Regions from separate parts of the Flectobacillus roseus genome, predicted to be linked through region 1. Evidence: riboswitches for the same ligand, from Rfam matches in the RefSeq annotation. Region 1 holds a riboswitch; each other region holds the start of a gene.

Region 1 (3,289 bases):
TTAGAAGTTTGTGATTGTGCATATTTCGTCCAGCGAACTGTCATATCTCCTTTGCGCTCAATATCACCAAAAATAATGGGAGGTTTCACACAACGGCTGCCATAACTTTGTACCCAGCCATTTTGAGAAAATACATAACCAGACAATAGCTCACCAAAGTATTCAACCATATCATTACGCTCGAACTCGCCATGAACTAATACGTCCAAGCCCAATTCTTCTTGCCAATGAATGGCCTTTTTGATTTCAGTTTCTACTTCTTGTATATAAACTTTGTCAGAAATAAGGCCTTTTTTATAATTGGCTCTCAACTGACGTACTTCTGTTGTTTGAGGAAAAGAACCAATCGTTGTGGTAGGCAACAATGGCAATTGTAATAATTCTTTCTGAATCGACTGGCGAAGTGCAAACGGTGCTTCACGCTCAAAATCGGCATTTTTAATACCTTGAATTTGGGCTTTAACCGTTGGTCGGTGAATCAATGTTGAAGACTTTCTACTTTCAATAGCCTGTTGATTTTCAGTCAAAATAGAAGCCAAACTGCTAAATAATTGGGGTTTTGTCAAATCTGCTAATGTACGTACTTCCTTCAATTTTTGTTTAGCAAAAGCCATCCAGTTTTTAATCGTCGGAGTTAATACACTTTCGTCTTTTTCCAAATCCAAATCATAAGGCGTATGTAACAATGAACATGATGGCGCAATCCAAACACGGTCTTCGCCAAGCTTTGAAAGCGCTTTTTCAATGAAACTTAAGGAGTTGGTAAAATCATTTTTCCAAATATTTCGACCATCTACCAAGCCTAATGAAAGTTTGGTAGTTCCATTCACAAATGCTTCATGATTCAGAATATCTCCTAATTGAGATGGACAGCGAACTAAATCAACATGAAGACAGTCGACAGGCAAACTCAAAGTCGTAACTAGATTATCGCCAGAACATTCAAAATAAGTTGCCAAAACAATTTGAAGCGCTGGCAATGCTTTTCTGATTTGTTGGTAAACCTCTTGAAAAACTGCCCTCTCTTTTTCTGTCAAATCCATGACCAAATATGGTTCATCAATTTGAATCGTATGTGCACCACGACTTTCGAGTTCTTGTAATAACTCGATATAAACAGGCAACAAACGTTGAATCAAGTCTAAACGGTTAAATCCTTTTTCCTTTTCTTTACCTAAAAGCAAATAGGAAACTGGACCAATTAAGACTGGTTTTGTAACGATATCCAAGCGTTTTGCCTCCTCAAATTCTTGGACAGGTTTATTTGAAAATCTATAAAATTGTTGATTTTTAGTAAACTCAGGAACGATATAGTGGTAATTGGTATCAAACCATTTGGTCATCTCGCAGGCTACGACATCAAAACCTTCCTTCTGATAACCACGTGCCATGGCAAAGTATATTTCTAATTCCTTGCTAGACTTTCCATCCACTAAAGCTTGATAGCGTTGTGGAATTACCCCTAAGGTCAAAGACAAATCTAATACATGATCATACAATGAAAAATCGTTGCTTGGAATAAGGTCAATGCCATTTTCCTGCTGGATTTTCCAGTGCTCTAGTCTCAACTGATACGCCTGAGACTGTAATTCTTCTTTACTGATTTTGCCTGACCAGAATTGTTCGCAGGCTTTTTTGAGTTCTCTTTTGCTACCGATTCGTGGATAGCCAAGGATGTGAGTAAGCATGTTGGTTGAATGTTTAAAAATGAAATACTCAACCATTTAGGCACAACACACAAAACCTTCAACGAGTGGAACAGATTTTTCAAAAGTTTTCAGGTATCAGCTTTCGGCTTTCTAAAAAGCAAACATCATAAAACACCACATTTTGATGTTTAACAAAAGCTGACCCGAAATGTATATCAATTGAGCTACTAGTTTATCGAAATCACTAATACGCTCAATTACTCATTCGTAAATGAGCTTGAAAAATCAATGCGCGTCCAACACCCTATTCGTGAGAGTCTTGTCATTGAGAAAAGCAGCAAGTCTCCTGACTTATAACATCGTTGTACTCCTTCTCATTCCAGCTGGAACAATGGATATCTTGTACACGACTTGCTCCGAAGAGCGGTTAAATACAGTAGCACGTCTGTTCGTGATTCACACACGATTCCTTTTTAAATCAAAGCATCACTTTGATACTACTTTTCCGATTGATGTGTAAAATGGATAGGACAAAGGTATATGAGCAATCTTTTACATTTTTACACTTCACTACTATTTGTTTAAAAATTAGATAATAACAAACAATTTTTAATTTTAATTAGATAAAATATCCAATTAATTGGTTATTTAAAGTGAAACATTTTTACCAAAGGCTAATTTTTCACCTGTCCATTTCAACGATATTTTGACCATAATCAAATCGTCAACAAACTTACCTCATGATTGTATCTCAAAAAAAATTCTAATTTTAACTATTCTAAAACACGAAATCGGATAGAGGTTTAACTATTATCCTAAAAGTTGACACATAAGATGAAACATTGGTTGACAGGAATATTCATGGTAGCTCTGGTCACGAGCTGTAAGAAAAAAGTGGAAACGATTTACCCTCAAATTCAGGCTATTTCTGAATCAGTTTATGCCTCGGGTGTGGTTAAAAGTGTCAATCAGTACCAAGTTTTTCCCAAAAACTCAGGTGATATTTCTTCTCTGAAAGTAAAAGAAGGTGATTTTGTCGAAAAAGGGCAAATACTATTCGAAATTGCTAACCCTAGCGCTAAACTCAATATCGAAAATGCAGAGTTGAATTTTGAAAATGCTTCTATAAAATCAAATCAAGAACGTCTACGTGATGCTGTTATCTCCAAAGATTTAGCCTATCAAAAACTCAAGAATGATTCACTACTTTGGCGTCGTCAAAATGCGCTTTGGCAACAACAAATCGGAACGAAGGTCGACCAAGAACAGCGTGAATTAGCCTATCATAATTCCCAAACCGCTTTTCAATCAGCAGAGATACGAGTGAGCGAATTGCGTCGTCAAATCAAATTTTCTGCCGAACAATCTGCCAAAAATGTCGCATTAGCCAAAAGTATTGCTTCAGATTTTGCTGTTCGTGCAGAGGTTTCAGGACGCATTTACAGCTTTTCTAAAGAAATCGGAGAAATGGTCTCAATCCAAAATCCTGTGGCCATCATCGGTGATGCGAAGGCATTTATGCTTGAACTACAAATCGACGAAGATGATATTACTCGTGTCAAAATTGGACAAAAAGTATTACTTACGCTGGATAGTTATGACAAACAAGTATTTGAGGCAAAAGTCAACGGTATCGACCC
Region 2 (3,289 bases), on a different contig from region 1:
ATCAGCGCTTAAGTAATGACAGGCAGTTCGGAGAATTGATTTAGATAATTGATTTTCGGCTAGTCCTTCTTTGGTGTGTCGCACTGGCGAAACGGTAATAATGATTTTTAAGGAAGGGTTTAGTTCGCTTATTGCTTTGTGTACCTCGGCGAATTTTTTACAAATATCCTTCACACTCAACAAGTCCTTTTCGAATAAACTTGCAGGCATTTTATGACAATTGGCTACATAGCTTGGCGTAGCTTTGAGCTGATGTACAAATGCAGTTCCGAAAGTCAAAACCAAGAAATCATATTGCTGAATCTGAATTTTTGCTAGGTTATGATTCAATAATTCCTTTAAAGACGCTTGTTGAGTTGCAAAAAACTGTGAGTGAAAATCATAATGAAACCATGTTTGCTGGTGTTGTACAAACAGCCGCTCGTCGACGTTTTGATAGCTAGGATTCAAAAGTTTGAAAATCGACATGGGGTTAAACAAAGTACCAAAAGGGTTGACTTCGGTAGCAATTTTGTTTTCTTCAAGCTTTTGTCCAATAACTTGCGCAAAGCATGAACCGACCGTCAATACTTTGGACTGAAGTTGTATCTGAAAGGGCGATTTTTCTATCTTTATTGGCGTTCTGAATTCCATAAGGCAATTTTGACTGAATATTTTATAAAGGTAAAGTTAAGCAATTTAGGCTATGATAATTTCTAAAACCTGTTTAACCAATGCGCTAGTAGCCATAAAATGAGATTCTAAAATTGAAAAGAATTCAAGAATCTCTAATTCCCTCAATCACAATTCACTACCTTTGTGGCAGATATAGGTGCTTTATGCTTCAAATCTAGGAAGTGTCAAAGCTTAATAGGGAATTAGGTGAAAAACCTAAACTGTCCCCGCAACTGTAAGTTTCGTTTTGTGTCGAATTCAATCTTCATGGCCACTGCCCTTGCGGCGGGAAGGCTCGGAGTCGATGAAACAAGTCAGGAGACCTGCCTTTTTATCTATTCTTGGTACAATTTACGGTGGATGAATTGTTGCTGAGCGTTCGCTTTTCTGTTCATTTTCTATTCTTTTATATCCAATCATCAAACCTATTTTATAGGTTTAGGAATTGATATTTAGCTAGAAAACAATTATCAAATCAATGTTTAAATCTTTATTTTTCTGTTCGGGATTACTTTGTGTGGCAAGCCTGAGTATGGCTCAAAACAACGTAACAAACCTTAACGAAGTTGTAGTTACTGCCAATAAAGTACCCCAAAAGCAATTACAGACAGGAAAAGTTTTAACCGTTATTTCCAAAGAAATTTTGGAGCGGAATGTAGGCAAATCACTTGGAGAGATCCTCAATCAGCAAGTAGGTATGCAGGTAGTAGGCTCTCAACTAACACTTGGCGCAAACCAAGAAGTTAGTATTAGAGGCTTAAGTAATGGCTATGCTTTGTTGTTGATGGATGGCATTCCATTAAATGACCCTTCTACGATTGGTAATTATTTTGACTTAAACGTTATTTCAATCGACCAAATCGAAAGAATTGAGATTTTGAAAGGAGGGCAATCCACCCTTTACGGTTCGGATGCTGTAGGTGGAGTAATAAATATTATTCGTAAAAAAGCGAGTGCTAAGCCATTTAGCGCACAAGCTAATCTTTCGGGTGGAAGTTATGGTACATGGAAAGGTGCATTGAATTTGAGTGGTACGTTGAGTAAAAATTCAAGTTATGCCGTAGCATATACCAAGTTGTACTCAAAAGGTATTTCGCAAGCGGCCAATAAAAAAGATGATAATCTGAACGAAAAAGATGCTTTTAATCAAGATGCGTTTCGTGCTCAGTTTCAGCAAAAATTTGGTGCCAATCTTACAACCAAAGTTTTTGTAACAAACGAAACTTATCGTGCCGACATTGATAATGGTGCATTTAGTGATGATAAAGACTTTGTCGCAAATAGCCGAAGCACACAGATAGGAGTAGGCGCGGAGTATTTTGTAGGAGGAGGAAAATTAGTGGCCAATTATCACTACAACGACCTCAAACGTAGCTATATCAACGATTCTAACTATGTGGCTCCTGATGCGTATGACAAGTATTCGGCAAGTAATTATGGTGCTAAAACCAACTATGCTGAATTATATGGTAGTTGGAGTTTGGGTAAAAATATAACGTGGCTGGTCGGTGCAGAATATCGTGCTCAGAAAATGAACCAAACCTATTTATCTATCAGTGATTGGGGTCCTTATGAAGATGCACCACTAAGTGATGCCTTAGCCAATGTAAATCAAGTGAGTGGTTATACCTCGTTTACCCTGAATAATTTGGGTGGTTTTGGCGCTGAAGCAGGTGGTCGTTACAATCATCATTCTTTGTACGGAAATAATTTTACCTACACGCTCAATCCTTATTATTTATTGGGTAAAAACTTAAAAGTATTAGCTAACTTTTACTCAAGTTTCAAGTCGCCAACGTTGTATCAATTGTATTCTCCTTACGGCAATACAGCCTTGAATCCCGAAAAATCATTTACACAAGAAGGCGGACTCCAATTGTTTAGCAATAACCAACAATCCTATTTCCGTGCGGTGTATTTCAATACAACCATCAACGATGTGATTATTTTCCAGTCAATCAATACTGCGCCGTATGGCAAGTATGTTAATTTCAACAAGCAAGCAAGTAAAGGTTTGGAATTAGACGCTCAAGCACAGCTAGGCAAGTTTAATCTTTCGGCTACCTATACGCATCAAATTGGCGAGCTAACAACCAAAGTGGCAGGAAAAGACACGACTTACAAAAATTTGATTCGTCGTCCTGAAAATGCTTTTACCTTGAGTTTGGGATATCAGGCTAGTTCAAAATTGTATGTGAGTTCAACTTTGAGAGGCGTAGGTGCTCGTAAAGATACTTACTATGATAACGACCAATTCAAATCTATCAATGTAGACTTGGATGCGTATCAGTTATTAGATGTATATGGTGAATATCGCATCAATTCAAAAATTAAAGCGTACGCTGATTTGAGAAACATTTTGAATACCAAATTTGTAGAAATCACAGGCTATCAAACCCGCCAATTCAATGCAAGTATTGGTTTGAGTTTGCAGTTTTAAAATAGGTATTAAAGTGAACAGGCACAAAGGCACAAAGTGGCATAGTGAAAAGAGTTTACTTTGAAGTTTCTGAATTGAATATCCAATTTTAAAATAGGCATTAAAGAGAACAGGCACAAAGTGGCAAAGTGAAAAGAGTTTACTTTGAAGTATCTGAATTGAATATCTAGTTTTAAAAAAGGCATTAAATTGAAC
Region 3 (3,289 bases), on a different contig from region 1:
AGTAGCAGACTTACACGTGGATTTAGTTGTGTTTTTGTCATGTTTGTAATCGTTTTTACTGTTAGCAAGGTAGAAAAACAGTGCTTTCTACCTTGCCTCGCTTTTTAGTGAATACTAAATACCGCTCCAGCCATGAAGTTACGACGACGGCTATTGTAGCCTGGCACGTCCGAAAACTCCTTGTCTGTAAGGTTTTTCAAATCAAAGAATAATTTGATAGTCGAATTGATTTGATACTCTGTATAAAAATCTAATGTTGTGTAATTTCCGAGAACAACTTTTGCATCGTCGTAAGGACCACTACTTGCTTTGCTTACCGAACGAAGTGCTAATTGAGCTGACCAATTTCTCAAGATTTGATAAGCTACATTTACGTTAACTGTATGTTTTGGACGACGGAAAAGATTGGCATAGGTGGTGTCTTTACCAGCTACTTGTGTAGTTACTTCGCCATCTACAAAGGTATAATTGGCTTTTACTTGTGCTTTGCCAATAGCCCATTGAGCATCTACTTCAAACCCATGGTCTTTCTGTTGACTCAAGTTTACATAACGTCCCCAAGGGTCTTGGTTGATACTGATGTAAGCAATCACATCTTTGATATTGCGCTTGAAGTACACCCCACGAATATATGACTGGTGGTTTTTGCTAAACAATTGAGCGCCGATTTCACCTGTTTTACCTACTTCTGGCTTCAAAGCTTCGTTGCCATAAGGAGAGAATAATTGGTATAAGGATGGCGCTTTGTAGCTTGACGAATAGGTAGCTAATACTTTTAATCTTGCCCCAACCCAATAGAACGGATTAACGTTATACGTAAAGTTGTTACCATAAATAGAGTGATTGTTGTAGCGTCCACCAAGTTCTAAACCAAATCCATTGAAGTCTTGCAAATTCAAAGAAGTGTAGCCACTAAACAAACTGGTATTGGCAGTAGACGCTTTTATCGCTGGACTCTCATAAGGACCATAGCTACTAATAGACAAATAGGTTTGATCGGTATTTTGCCAACGGTTTTCGACACCTAATACCCATTTGATTTTATCAGAAAATGTATGAGCATAGTAAGCCTCCGCAAATCTTGCTACGCCACGGTAATAACCATAAGAATATTTGGCAAAAGCACCAGCCTCCACATGAGCCGAATCGTCGATATACACTCTCTGACCGTTAGTTTGCTGAAAATTAACGGTTAGTTTGCCATTTTTCAATTGATAATCGCCACCAACAGACCAAAGCAAGTTTTTGTTTTCAAAAGTATAGTCTTTTTCATCTTTGAAAGCCCCTGCATCCAAGTCTGTTTTGTAATAATTGCTCATCAAATCAGCTCTCAAGGTTAAGTTTTCACTTACCTGTTGACCCAATTTTACCTGAAAATTATTCTGCTTAAAACCGTCATTATCATAAGGAGTTTTGGCTGTTTCTGGCTGTTTAGCCGCAGAGATACCATTTGATTTTGTACCATTCCACGACAAACCATACGTCGTTTTTTTGTACTGACCACCTGCATTTACACTTGCGCGGTAGGTATCATAGCTACCGCCAGCCAAACTTCCGCTCAGACCTAATTTTTTACCACTATTTTTGGTAGTAATGATGTTAATGACACCTGCAACTGCATCAGAGCCATATAAACTTGACTGACCACCTTTTAAAATTTCGATACGCTCGATTTGGTCGATCGCAATCAAGTTGATGTCAAACGACGTAGACGCACCAGAAGGGTCATACACAGGCAAACCATCAACCAAAATCAAGGTGTAGCCAGCGCCTGCACCACGCAAATACAAATCTTGGTTTGTACCAAGTGTATTTTGAGAACCAATAACCGTAAGCCCAACTTGCTGGTTTAGCAACTCGCCTACAGTTTTACCTTTGCTACGTTGAATCGTAGCCGCATCAATCACTGACACCACTTTACCCGATTGAGATTGCTTTTGTGGGTACTTGTTGGTACTCACGACAACTTCATCAAGAACTTGAGATTTTTCAGCATTTTGAGCAATACCTTCTACACTTGCGCACAAGGCAAGCAATACAACTGATGGAAATAACTTTGAAGAATAAAACATTTAGAATTTGAACTTCCATTTTCTTATTCACCCACTTCAAAACATTCATTCCAATACTGCAAAAGGCAGCACAGAGAACTGTTTAAAAATGTTGATAATGGTCAATAAAAAAAGCGAAAATACTTTGCGAACGCTCGATTTTTGCTCATCCTCCGTAAGCGCGTATCAAGAATAATCTATGGCAGGTCTCCTGACTTCACTCGTCAAACTCGAACCTTCCCGAAATAAATTCAGTGGTTATGAGGATTGAGTTGACACGATTGAGTGTTACAGTTGCGGGGACAGTTCAGGTATCACACCTGATTCCCTATTAAGCTTTGAGGTTTTTGCTGGGAAAAACTAAAGCACCATAAACTGTTGGCAAAGTTATGGAAAAAATTAGGACAAAAAAAATAGCGTATCAACTAAATCGATACGCTATTCCAAACTACACCAAATATTATTATGATAACCACAATTGTGGCTCTCGAAAGTCTTGTTTCATTTAAAAGCACTTTGATTTTACAAATTTGAGTATTTATTATTAATAATAAAATGAGTAAAATTACTTAATTGTTAGCAAAATTTATAGATTTAAAATAAGTGCTTTCTTAAATTACTCAAAAAAACCGATAAAGTCACAAACTTTTATTTTTCGGGCTCTCATGTAAATGCGTATAATCATTTCAAACAAATCTGTTAACTTCAAAGCCAATCTCAATTTTTACATTAATTCTATAATCAAACATTTTTTTACTCCCTGAAATTTTAAAAAAATGACCCATTTTCTAAAAAACTCAAAAATCTTAACACTTTTATTCGGCAGTTTGACTCTTGGCACACAAGCCCAAACCGTTGATAAAGTAAATGACCCCGTAGAATGGATTAATCCCTTGATGGGTACAGCCTCAAAACCTAGTCTCTCTACAGGAAACACGTATCCAGCAATCGCTTTGCCTTGGGGGATGAATTTCTGGATGCCACAAACTGGCAAAATGGGCGATGGTTGGGCTTACACTTATGATGCCGACAAAATTCGTGGTTTCAAACAAACTCACCAGCCAAGTCCGTGGATCAATGACTATGGTCAGTTTGCTATTATGCCAATCACAGGTAAAATTCGTTTTCAAGAAGACCAACGTGCAAGTTGGTTTTCGCACAAAGCCGAAATTGCCAAGCCGTATTACTACAGTGTGTATTTGGCCGATCATGATGTGACCACCGAAATAACACCTACC

Evidence for each region. Region 1 has a riboswitch for cobalamin ahead of metE (5-methyltetrahydropteroyltriglutamate--homocysteine S-methyltransferase). Riboswitches for the same ligand answer to the same signal wherever they lie in the genome.
Region 2: another riboswitch for cobalamin. It lies ahead of QM524_RS20350 (TonB-dependent receptor plug domain-containing protein); the one in region 1 lies ahead of metE (5-methyltetrahydropteroyltriglutamate--homocysteine S-methyltransferase).
Region 3: another riboswitch for cobalamin. It lies ahead of QM524_RS24315 (TonB-dependent receptor plug domain-containing protein); the one in region 1 lies ahead of metE (5-methyltetrahydropteroyltriglutamate--homocysteine S-methyltransferase).

The regions. Positions count from the first base shown of each region.
Region 1 is NZ_JASHIF010000004.1:429,656-432,944, reverse strand. It holds gene metE (5-methyltetrahydropteroyltriglutamate--homocysteine S-methyltransferase) at 1-1,688, opposite strand, end outside; cobalamin riboswitch at 1,969-2,166, opposite strand; gene QM524_RS06430 (efflux RND transporter periplasmic adaptor subunit) at 2,484-3,289, shown strand, end outside.
Region 2 is NZ_JASHIF010000020.1:173,457-176,745, reverse strand. It holds gene QM524_RS20355 (GSCFA domain-containing protein) at 1-633, opposite strand, end outside; cobalamin riboswitch at 793-999, shown strand; gene QM524_RS20350 (TonB-dependent receptor plug domain-containing protein) at 1,133-3,094, shown strand.
Region 3 is NZ_JASHIF010000028.1:23,495-26,783, forward strand. It holds gene QM524_RS24310 (DUF6580 family putative transport protein) at 1-41, opposite strand, end outside; gene QM524_RS24315 (TonB-dependent receptor plug domain-containing protein) at 105-2,072, opposite strand; cobalamin riboswitch at 2,236-2,439, opposite strand; gene QM524_RS24320 (GH92 family glycosyl hydrolase) at 2,828-3,289, shown strand, end outside.